2 regions of the Brenneria rubrifaciens genome follow, and region 2 is predicted to be linked to the other one. Evidence: predicted binding sites of a transcription regulator. Region 2 holds the regulator's gene; the other holds the start of a gene.

Region 1 (5,598 bases), 1.2 Mb from region 2:
GTATCATTATTCTTGTCGTGGTGGCGATAACGCTGCTGGCTATTCGTATTTATGATACCCAGCGTGGTCCCGCACTGGTTCCCTGGCACACCTATATTCCCAATGAACTTTCAGTGGAATAGCTGAATAACGCTGACTGGACGGCGTATTTGCGGGCAGAAGAAGGCCATTTCCGGCAGGTAAACCAGAATGTGACGCAGGCGCTGGACGCGGATGAAAAACGGCCAATCAATCGCTATTTTTCCGGTAGTCCGGTTTATCCCGGCAACTTTCTGCATGACTGGAACCGTTCTTATGAACTGATGCCCGACGGCGCGCCCAAAGGGGCGGTGGTGTTTTTGCATGGATGACCGATTCACCTTATAGCCTGCGGCATGTCGCTGAGCGTTATCGTCAGCGCGGTTTTGTGGCGGTGGGGATCGGTTCGCCGGCACACGGCACGGTGCCTGCCGCGTTGACGGATGTGCACTGGCGGGATTGGCTGGCAGCGACGCGTCTGGCGGTTCGGGAAGCTCAGTGCCATATCACTTCGGCTTCCGGGAACATCCTGCCGCTGCATATTGTGGGTTTTTCCAATGGCGGGGCGCTGGCCCTGAAATATGCGCTGGATTCGCTGGACGACGCGACGTTGATTCGACCTGATCAACTGATACTGATTTCCCCGATGATTGGTATCACCCGCTACGCGCGTTTTGCTGGTCTGGCGGGGTTGCCCGCCATCTTCCCGGCGTTTGCCAAACCAGGGTGGCTGGGGGTTTTGCCCGAATTCAACCCGTTCAAATATAATTCGTTTTCGGTGAACGGCGCACGTCAGTCATGGCTATTCACGCACCAACTGCAACGTCAACTGACCCGCAAGGCGCAGAGTCAGGCACTGGCGGCGCTACCGCCGGTACTGACGTTTCAGTCGGTGATGGATTTTACCGTCAGTACCCGGGCGGTCATTTCGGCGTTTTATAATCTACTGCCTGCCAACGGCAGCCAACTGGTGCTGTTTGATGTCAATCGTACGATCAATTTTGGGCCGCTGCTGCGTGATTCCGCCAACGGCGCGGTGAACCAGTGGCTTCCCCCCGCGCCGCGCCATTATGACACCACGGTGATCACCAATGCGGCCCCTGACAGCGCTCATGCCCTCGCGTTTGATGTTGATGCGGGAATGAAACAGGAGAACACCCGCGATTTGGGCATGGATTATCCCCCGGATGTTTACTCGTTATCGCATGTGGCATTGCCATTCCCGGATACGGATTCCCCGTACGGATGTTTCTCGCAAAATCCCCGGAAGTTTGGTTTGCCGCTGGGGGTGATTACAGCCCGCAGGGAGCGTTCAGTGCTGGTGGTCGATCTGGATACGCTGCTGCGCTTATCCTCAAAGCCTTTTTTCCCCTATTTGATGCAACGGATTGACGAGAAAATACCCTAGTAGCTCAACCAGCGCAGCCGACTGGCGTTTGAGTGAAATAATCTAATTTCAGTATGATTTTATCATTATTTTAACTAATCCGAATTGCAAAACCACACCGGTGTGATTATCTATTTTATTCAGTTTAAATATCATTAATTGATGATTAACTCTAATTTATAGGATTTTTATGCTTTATTTTTTTAAAAATAGAATTTTTATTCTTGTGCTTTTATGTTTTTTAAATCGCCTTTTTAAGCTTTCTATATAGTTTAACTTATGTTTACGGGTGTGGTTTAGCCGGCGCTTCGATGGTAAGTTCAGTAGCAAGGTAACGTTTGCGTGACGAGTTTCGATCTCCTGAACGCAGTGCTCTGAATAGAGGGAAAAGATGGCAAAGCAGACTCCGTTGTATCAGCAGCATCTGGCCGATGGCGCCAAAATGGTTGATTTTCACGGCTGGATGATGCCGCTGCATTACGGCTCTCAGTTGGACGAACACCACATCGTGCGCCGTGATGCCGGCATGTTCGATGTGTCCCACATGACGATTGTGGATTTGCACGGCGTCGGAACGCGCGAGTTTCTGCGCTACCTGCTGGCGAATGACGTTGCCAAACTCACTCAACCGGGCAAGGCGCTGTATACCGGCATGTTGAATGCGTCCGGTGGCGTGATCGACGATCTGATCGTGTATTTCCTGACGGAAACGTATTTCCGGCTGGTGGTGAACTCCGCCACGCGGGAAAAAGATCTGGCCTGGATCACCGAGCACGCCAAACCGTTCGCCATCGACATTCGCGAGCGTGACGATCTGGCGCTCATTGCCGTTCAGGGGCCGACCGCACAGGAAAAAGTCCGGGCTGTGCTCAAAGATTGCTATTCGCTGGATGCTGCCGGGATTGAACAGATTGCCGCGATGAAGCCATTTTTCGGCGCTCAGGCGAGTGACTTTTTCATTGCCACCACGGGATACACTGGCGAAGCCGGTTACGAAATTGCGCTGCCGCAGGCACAGGCGGCGAGCTTCTGGCAACAACTGTTGTCAGTGGGGGTCAAGCCCTGTGGATTAGGCGCCCGCGATACGCTGCGGCTGGAAGCGGGGATGAACCTCTACGGCCAGGATATGGATGAAGGCGTGTCCCCGCTTGCCGCCAACATGGGGTGGACCATCGCCTGGCAACCGCAGGATCGCCAGTTTATCGGCCGCGAAGCACTGGAAAAACAGCGTGAAACTCGGGGCGAGCAATTAGTTGGATTGGTGATGACTGAAAAAGGCGTATTGCGTAATGAATTGCCTGTGCGCTTTACTGATAGTGAGGGTGTGATGCAGGAGGGCGTCATTACCAGCGGATCGTTTTCACCTACCCTTGGGTTGAGCATTGCGCTGGCGCGTGTGCCTGTGGGCATTGGCAAACAGGCCATCGTCCAGATCCGCAACCGCGAACTGCCTGTGCATGTCACCCAACCCGGTTTCGTCCGTGCCGGAAAACCGATTGTTCATTATTAATTTTTGAAGGTTAAGGAGAAGGTGGCAATGAGCGATGTACCAGCAGAATTAAAATATACCGCTTCGCATGAGTGGGTGCTGTCTGAAGGCGAAGGAATTTACAGTGTGGGGATTACTGACTACGCGCAGTCGTTGTTGGGCGATATGGTGTTTATTGATCTGCCGGAAGTGGGCGCCATCGTCGCGGCGGGTGATGATTGCGCCGTTGCCGAGTCGGTAAAAGCGGCTTCCGATATTTACACGCCGATTAGCGGCGAGATTATCGAAGTCAATGAAGAGCTGGAAAACGCCCCTGAACTGGTAAACAGCGCGCCCTATACCGATGGCTGGCTGTTTCGGATCAGATCGTCTGACGAGTCTGATTTGAATGACCTGCTGGATGCGGAAAGCTATCAGGCCACGCTTGAAGAAGACGAGTAATGACATCGCTCTGGTTTCTGCTGAGCCAGGGCGTTTTTTATGGCGGGCTATCCTGCCTGCCCCCCTTTTCGGGCCGTCGCGAGCGACGTTGAAAAACGCTCCCGGCGTTTTTTATTCCCTTGCCCGGCGATAAGCCGGGGCAAAAGCATGTATTACGCAGGAAATTTCCGTAATGACTCAGACTCTCAGCCAACTTGAACATGACGGCGCTTTCGTTGAACGCCATATCGGTCCTTCCGCCAGTCAACAGCAGCACATGCTGTCTGTGGTCGGCGCGGCTTCATTGGAGGCGTTGATCCGGCAAATTGTGCCGGCTGATATTCAACTGCCCAGCCCGCCTGCGGTGGGAGAAGCGGTAACAGAGCATCAGGCGCTGGCTGAGCTGAAGGCGATTGCCAGCCGTAATCAGCGCTATAAAAGCTTTATCGGCATGGGATACAGCGCGGTGCTGATGCCGCCGGTGATCCTGCGTAATGTGCTGGAAAACCCTGGCTGGTACACGGCTTATACGCCGTATCAGCCGGAAGTGTCGCAAGGGCGTCTGGAAGCCTTGCTGAATTTTCAGCAGGTGACGCAGGATTTGACCGGGCTGGCACTGGCGTCGGCTTCGCTGCTGGATGAAGCGACCGCCGCCGCGGAAGCGATGGCGATGGCAAAGCGTATCAGTAAGCTGAAACAGGCTAACCGCTTCTTTGTGGCGGACGATGTCCACCCGCAAACGCTGGATGTGGTGCGCACGCGGGCCCGGACGTTTGGTTTTGAGGTGGTGGTGGGAAAAGCGGAAGCGGCGTTGAATGATGACGCCGTGTTCGGCGTGCTATTGCAACCGGCGGGCACCACCGGCGAACTGCACGACTATGGCAGCCTGATGGCGGAATTGAAAAATCGTAAAGTCGTTAGCTGCGTGGCGGCCGATATCATGGCGCTGGTGTTGCTGAGCGCACCGGGCAAGCAAGGGGCGGATATCGTTTTCGGCTCCGCCCAGCGCTTTGGCGTGCCGATGGGATACGGCGGTCCGCACGCCGCATTTTTCGCCTGCCGTGATGAGCATAAACGCGCGATGCCGGGCCGAATTATCGGCGTGTCGCGAGACGCCGCAGGGGACACCGCACTGCGTATGGCGATGCAGACGCGCGAGCAGCATATCCGCCGCGAAAAAGCCAACTCCAATATTTGCACCTCACAGGTGCTGCTGGCCAATATCGCCGGTCTGTATGCCGTTTTCCACGGCCGGGAAGGTCTGAAACGTATTGCCGGACGTATTCATCGCCTGACGGATATTCTGGCGCTCGGCTTACGTCAGGGCGGCATGACGCTGCGCCACCGAACCTGGTTTGATACCCTGACCGTCGATGTCGCGGATAAGACGACGACGCTCAGCCGGGCGCTGAGTTTTGGCATTAACCTGAGAGACGATCTGGATGGCGCGATCGGCATTACGCTGGACGAAACCACCACACGCGAAGATGTGCTGGCGCTGTTTGCCGTACTGTTGGGCGACGCGCACGGGCTGGATATTGAGGTGCTGGATACGGCGCTCAATCAGCATGCCGCGTCCATTCCATCAACGCTGTTGCGTGACGATGTGATTTTGTCGCACCCGGTTTTCAATCGTTATCACAGTGAAACTGAGATGATGCGCTATCTGCATCGTCTGGAGCGTAAAGATCTGGCGCTCAATCAGGCGATGATCCCGCTAGGCTCTTGTACTATGAAGCTTAATGCGGCGGCGGAAATGCTGCCGATTACCTGGCCGGAGTTTGCGGAACTGCATCCGTTTTGCCCGCCGGAGCAGGCGCTTGGCTATCGGCAGATGATCGAACAGCTGTCCGGCTGGCTGGTGCAACTGACGGGTTATGACGCGGTCTGCATGCAGCCCAATTCGGGAGCGCAGGGGGAGTATGCGGGGCTGCTGGCGATTCGCCGCTACCATGAAAGTCGTGATGACGCGGCGCGTGATATCTGCCTGATCCCAAGTTCTGCGCACGGAACCAACCCGGCGTCGGCGCAGATGGCGGGAATGAGCGTAGTGGTGGTAGCCTGCGATAAGCAGGGCAATATCGATCTGCACGATTTGCGTGAAAAAGCGCAGACGGCGGGCGAGCGGCTCTCCTGTATCATGGTGACCTATCCTTCAACCCACGGCGTTTATGAAGAAACCATCCGCGAGGTGTGTCAGATCGTGCATCAGTACGGCGGCCAGGTGTATCTGGATGGCGCCAACATGAATGCGCAGGTCGGCATTACCACGCCGGGTTATATC
Region 2 (5,598 bases):
TCACAGCCGCCGACCAGTTCCCCATCCACCCACAACTGTGGGAAAGTCGGCCAGTTGGCGTATTTGGGCAATTCGGCGCGAATATCTGGATTCTGTAAGATATCGACATAGGCAAAACGTTCGCCACATGCTGACAACGCCTGTACTGCCTGTGCAGAGAAGCCGCAACTCGGCAATTTAGGAGAACCTTTCATATACAGCAGAATCGGGTTTTCAGCGATCTGACGCTGAATCTTTTCAATTGTCGTTGTCGTCATTCTCTTGCTTCCTCAAACCTTAATAAGATGGCTAACATCAGATGCATTAACCACGGGCCTCTGTCAGATGAGCCATTACAGCGCGATCTATTCAATTATATTGTACCGAGGGCCGTAGCGACAAAAAAACGCCATTTTTTGTGTGGCTTTGTTTTTTGCCACTTAATACAGAGACAAAATAAAGGTCACGTTCTAAGAATTTATCTCTCGCCCCCCTTCTCCCTGTCTGTACTCAGACACGCTTTGAGTCGCCAAAACGCGTTTAAACAGACGCACCGGCGAAACAAGTGAGCAGGTAAGCGCCAATCAGTTCAATACGGCGATAAAGCTGAATACCATGATCATGGCGAGCGCAGCAACGGTTGTCAGTAATGACAATTTAAGATCTGTATCCATAAGTCTCTCCTTTATCTATGACGGCAAATGATGAGAAGAAAGGCGTGTCCTTGATTGGGGATTCAACATCAAACGATAGTTTAAAACCACAACCCGATAACTCTGCCGATTCTTCCATAAGTTGAATGAAAAATCTCGTTCCTATGCCGCACTAATAGTATAAATTACTGCTTCCCCTTTCGTGGCAAATCGGACAAAATCCGCGGCTCAGGGTAGCGCTGCGTCCTGGTCGAAACGTCAACCTTGTTCCCCTCAGGTATAATATTCGGCACTCTCTACTGAATCCGGTTTTTTCGCCGGGAAGAAGAACTTCACACGCAGGCAAACGATTAACACTACCTACGACGGTAACAGGTAAGTCAGGAGTCATTTTTAGATGGCAACGATCAAAGATGTGGCAAAACGAGCGGGCGTTTCCACCACCACCGTATCGCACGTGATTAATAAAACACGTTTCGTCGCCGAAGAAACCAGGGCAGCCGTGAGTGCGGCGATTAAAGAGTTACATTATTCACCCAGCGCTGTCGCCCGCAGTCTAAAAGTCAATCACACCAAGTCCATCGGGCTGTTGGCAACGTCAAGTGAAGCGCCCTATTTTGCCGAGATTATCGAATCGGTGGAAAACAGCTGCTATGCCAAAGGTTATACGCTAATTCTGTGTAATTCACACAACAACCTCGACAAACAGCGCGCCTATCTTTCCATGTTGGCCCAAAAGCGCGTGGACGGCCTGCTGGTAATGTGTGCGGAGTATCCTCCCGCATTACTCACCATGTTGAAAGACTATCGCAGTATTCCGATGGTGGTCATGGATTGGGGACAGGCGCACAGTGATTTTACCGATACCGTCATTGATAATGCCTTTGAAGGCGGCTATATGGCAGGCCGTTACCTCATCCAACGCGGCCACCGGGACATCGGCGCCATTCCCGGCAGTCAGGAGCGTAACACCGGCAGCGGCCGCTATCTGGGGTTTTTGAAGGCACTGAAAGACGCGGATATTCCTGTGCGTGACGCGTGGATCGTTCAGGGCGATTTCGAGCCGGAATCCGGCTATAAAGCAATGCATCAGATTCTGGCGCGGAAGCATCGCCCAACCGCCGTTTTCTGCGGTGGCGACATCATGGCGATGGGCGCGATCTGCGCGGCGGACGAGTTGGGGTTGCGTGTCCCGCAGGATATCTCGGTCATTGGCTACGATAATGTTCGCCATGCCCGCTTTTTCACGCCGGCGCTGACCACGATCCACCAGCCTAAAGAGCGTCTGGGACAATCCGCATTCTCAATGCTGCTCGACCGTATCACCAGCAAACGGGAGGACGCACAGGTTATCGAAGTCCACCCGACGCTGATTGAGCGCCGTTCCGTGGTTGATGGCCCTTTCTGCGATCGCCCTCATCACGCCTGATATCGGATAATGTCTTCTCTCAGGCATCCGCCGTCCTTTCCGTGACACTGCTTCAGCCAATTTATACTTGTCCCCAGGCTGAAGCAGTCATAAACTGAATACGATTTTTACAAAAACTGCATTTTGCTTTCTTCAACTATCCTTAATTTTGCGCGCAAACGGATGCTGCGGAATTTATCTCAATGATGAGTGCCCCTACGTAGCTGCGTACCGGCTTTTCTTCTTCATTTTTCTCTGACGATTCAGAGAATAGGCGATAAGTATTTACCACTGGTATCAAACGTGGGTGAATATTGTCTATGTTTTCCTTGCGGCGCGTTATCGACCCCAAGGTAGGGAGAGGTTATGAGTTCATCATATATAGAGGAACTGGATAGCCATAACGCATCCTGGTTCCACATAGTGCATGAAATGCTGAGTATGGCGGATATCAAAATCAATGGTTCGCGTCCATTTGATATCACAGTGAAAAATCCAGAATTCTTTAAACGCGTGTTGCGCGAAGGCTCATTAGGGCTGGGTGAAAGCTATATGGATGGCTGGTGGGAGTGCGACCAGTTGGATATGTTTTTCCATCGCGTGCTGCTCGCCAAACTTGATAAAAAACTGCCCCGCCACCTGAGAGACATCTTACACATCGCCGCATCTCGTTTGATGAACCTGCAATCCAGGAGACGCGCGTGGATTGTTGGTGAAGAGCACTATGATTTGGGCAACGATCTGTTTTCACTGATGCTCGATCCCTACATGCAGTATTCCTGCGCTTACTGGAAAAAAGCGGCAACGCTGGAGCAGGCACAGGAAGACAAACTGCAAATGATCTGCGAAAAACTCCAGCTCAGACCTGGAATGACGCTGCTGGATATCGGTTGTGGCTGGGGTGGATTGGCGGAATTTGCCGCCCGTCGTTATGGCGTATCCGTTTGCGGCGTGACAATTTCCCGCGAACAGCAAAAGTTGGCTCAGCAGCGCTGCAAAGATCTGGACGTCACCATTCTGCTACAGGATTACCGCGACCTCACCCATGAGTTTGATCGCGTCGTGTCTGTCGGGATGTTTGAACATGTCGGTCCGCGCAATTATGACGCCTATTTTCGCGTCGTCAGTCAGAATCTCAAGCCTGACGGTCTGTTTCTGCTGCACACCATCGGCGCGAATCAAACCAACTCGCAGCTCGATCCCTGGACGGACAAATATATTTTCCCCAATGGCTGTCTTCCTTCCGTGCGTCATATTGCACAGGCCAGCGAGTCCTACTTGGTAATGGAAGACTGGCATAATTTCGGCGCCGATTACGACCGCACATTGATGGCGTGGCATGAGCGCTTCCAGCAAAGCTGGCCTTATCTTGCCTCACGTTATTCCGCACGTTTCCGCCGTATGTTCGGTTACTATCTGAATGCCTGCGCAGGCGCTTTCCGGGCACGGAATCTCCAGCTCTGGCAGATACTTTTCAGTTCAAATGGCGTTGAAGGGGGATTACGCGTTCCGCGCTAGTCCTGTCTGCTGAAAGCCGCCGGAAAGCCCCTCCCAACGGCTGGTGAAATACCGTTACGCTTCGCTGGCGGACACGGGCGTCTGTTGGCTGGCTAACACGCGCTCTACGGTATCCACCACCGCCTGAGTTTGCGGGTCGATTTCAATATTCACGCGATGTCCCAGCCGCTTCTGCCCCAGCGTGGTACGGTTAAGCGTTTCCGGGATCAAATGCACACAAAAACGGCTGCGGGTGACCTCGCCAATCGTCAGGCTGATCCCGTCAATACCGATAAAACCTTTGTGCAGCACATACTTCATCAGCGACTCGTCGGCCAGGCGAAACCAGATCTGGTGATTATTTTCCGATACCAGAATTTTCACCACCTCCGCCGTACAGATAATATGCCCGGACATAACATGTCCGCCGATCTCATCACCTATTTTTGCCGCCCGTTCGACATTGACGCGATCGCCTGCCTTCACTTCGCCAAGGTTGGTCAACCGCAATGTTTCTTTCATCAAATCGAAGCTGACGCAGTCGCCCGCTAGCGATGTCACCGTCAGACAGCAGCCGTTGTGCGCCACTGACGCCCCTGGGACCAACCCCGGCAGCAGTTCGGGTGGAAGTTTAAGCACATGCGTACGAAAATTTGATTTTTCATCAATGGACACCACCGGCGCGGTGCCTTGAACAATACCAGTAAACATACGGCGCTTGCCTCTTGAAAAAGGATGTAAATAAAACGGGTATTGAGCGATATACCCTAATTGACTCATATCAATGGCTGTCATGCAGTGTGCCCCAGATTAAGTGGAAAACCAAACCGCATGGCTAAAGTGAGTAAATATGTTAATCACTGTTAAATTTTCAGTGAATTTAATCTCCGGCATGCTGGTTTAGTTCCGGCAAGTCGTTACAATATCAGCCTCGCCTCTCACAGAGACGGCATTGCATTTATCCACGTTCGATTATCCCGCTATCCGGTTCGTCAATTCAAGGAAGGTGTTTGTGCAGAAGTATCTGTCCGAAGCGCGTAAGTTATTGGCGCTCGCAGTTCCTGTCATTATTGCGCAAGTATCACAAACCTCAATGGGTGTGGTTGATACCATTATGGCCGGCGCCTACAGCGCCACCGATATGGCTGCCGTCGCCATTGGCACCTCTATCTGGCTACCGGCCATTCTTTTCGGTCATGGATTATTGCTGGCTTTGACGCCGGTTGTCGCGCAGTTGAATGGTTCCGGCCGCCGTGAACGCATCGCGCATCAGGTTCAACAATCTTTCTTTCTGGCGCTGGTTCTCTCCGTGTTCATCATGCTGATGCTGTACCAGGGGGGTTACGCCATCAATCTGATGAATGACGGTTCGCCAGCGCTGGCGGAAAAAGCGGTTGGCTACCTGCGCGCGCTGCTATGGGGGGTGCCCGGCTACCTGTTCTATCAGGTTTTACGTTGCCAATGCGAAGGTTTGTCAAAAACCAAACCGGGTATGGTCATGGGTTTTATCGGGCTTTTGATCAACATCCCCATTAATTACGTGCTTATCCACGGTAAATTCGGCCTGCCCGAATTGGGCGGCATTGGCTGCGGAGTTGCCACGGCGTCGGTCTATTGGCTTATGCTACTGATGATGGTGATTTACACCCGCCGAGCCGCCTGGTTACGCGATATCAGGCGGCAACAATCACGCTTCAGACCGGACTGGCGTGTGCTGAAACGCCTGTTCTCGCTCGGTTTGCCCATTGCGTTGGCGCTGCTCTTTGAAGTCACCCTGTTCGCTGTGGTTGCGCTGTTGGTGCTGCCTCTGGGGGTTGTGGAGGTCGCGGGACACCAGATCGCGTTGAATTTTAGCTCGCTGATGTTCGTCTTACCCATGTCGGTTGGCGTTGCCACAACAATTCGCGTCGGCCACCGACTGGGCGAAGGTTCCGCCGAACTTGCCCGTATCGCGGCACATACCGGATTGATGACGGGGATTGTCATGGCATCCTGCACAGCGGTCTTCACCACACTGTTACGCGAACCCATTGCCCAGCTCTACAATCAGAATCCTGACGT

The links. Region 2 encodes PurR, which represses purine synthesis genes. Its sites were predicted from a motif close to CANGCAAACGTTTGCNTG; they were not measured.
Region 1: gcvT (glycine cleavage system aminomethyltransferase GcvT) is a predicted target of PurR. The motif match lies at 1,733-1,750, and genes of this name have one in related genera.

Annotation. Positions count from the first base shown of each region.
Region 1 is NZ_CP034035.1:528,678-534,275, forward strand. It holds partial or broken gene EH207_RS02570 (alpha/beta hydrolase) at 123-1,426, shown strand; gene gcvT (glycine cleavage system aminomethyltransferase GcvT) at 1,797-2,915, shown strand; gene gcvH (glycine cleavage system protein GcvH) at 2,943-3,335, shown strand; gene gcvP (aminomethyl-transferring glycine dehydrogenase) at 3,508-5,598, shown strand, end outside.
Region 2 is NZ_CP034035.1:1,687,960-1,693,557, reverse strand. It holds gene EH207_RS07885 (Grx4 family monothiol glutaredoxin) at 1-257, opposite strand, end outside; gene cydH (cytochrome bd-I oxidase subunit CydH) at 564-653, opposite strand; gene purR (HTH-type transcriptional repressor PurR) at 1,030-2,061, shown strand; gene cfa (cyclopropane fatty acyl phospholipid synthase) at 2,407-3,558, shown strand; gene EH207_RS07865 (riboflavin synthase subunit alpha) at 3,613-4,248, opposite strand; gene EH207_RS07860 (MATE family efflux transporter) at 4,550-5,598, shown strand, end outside.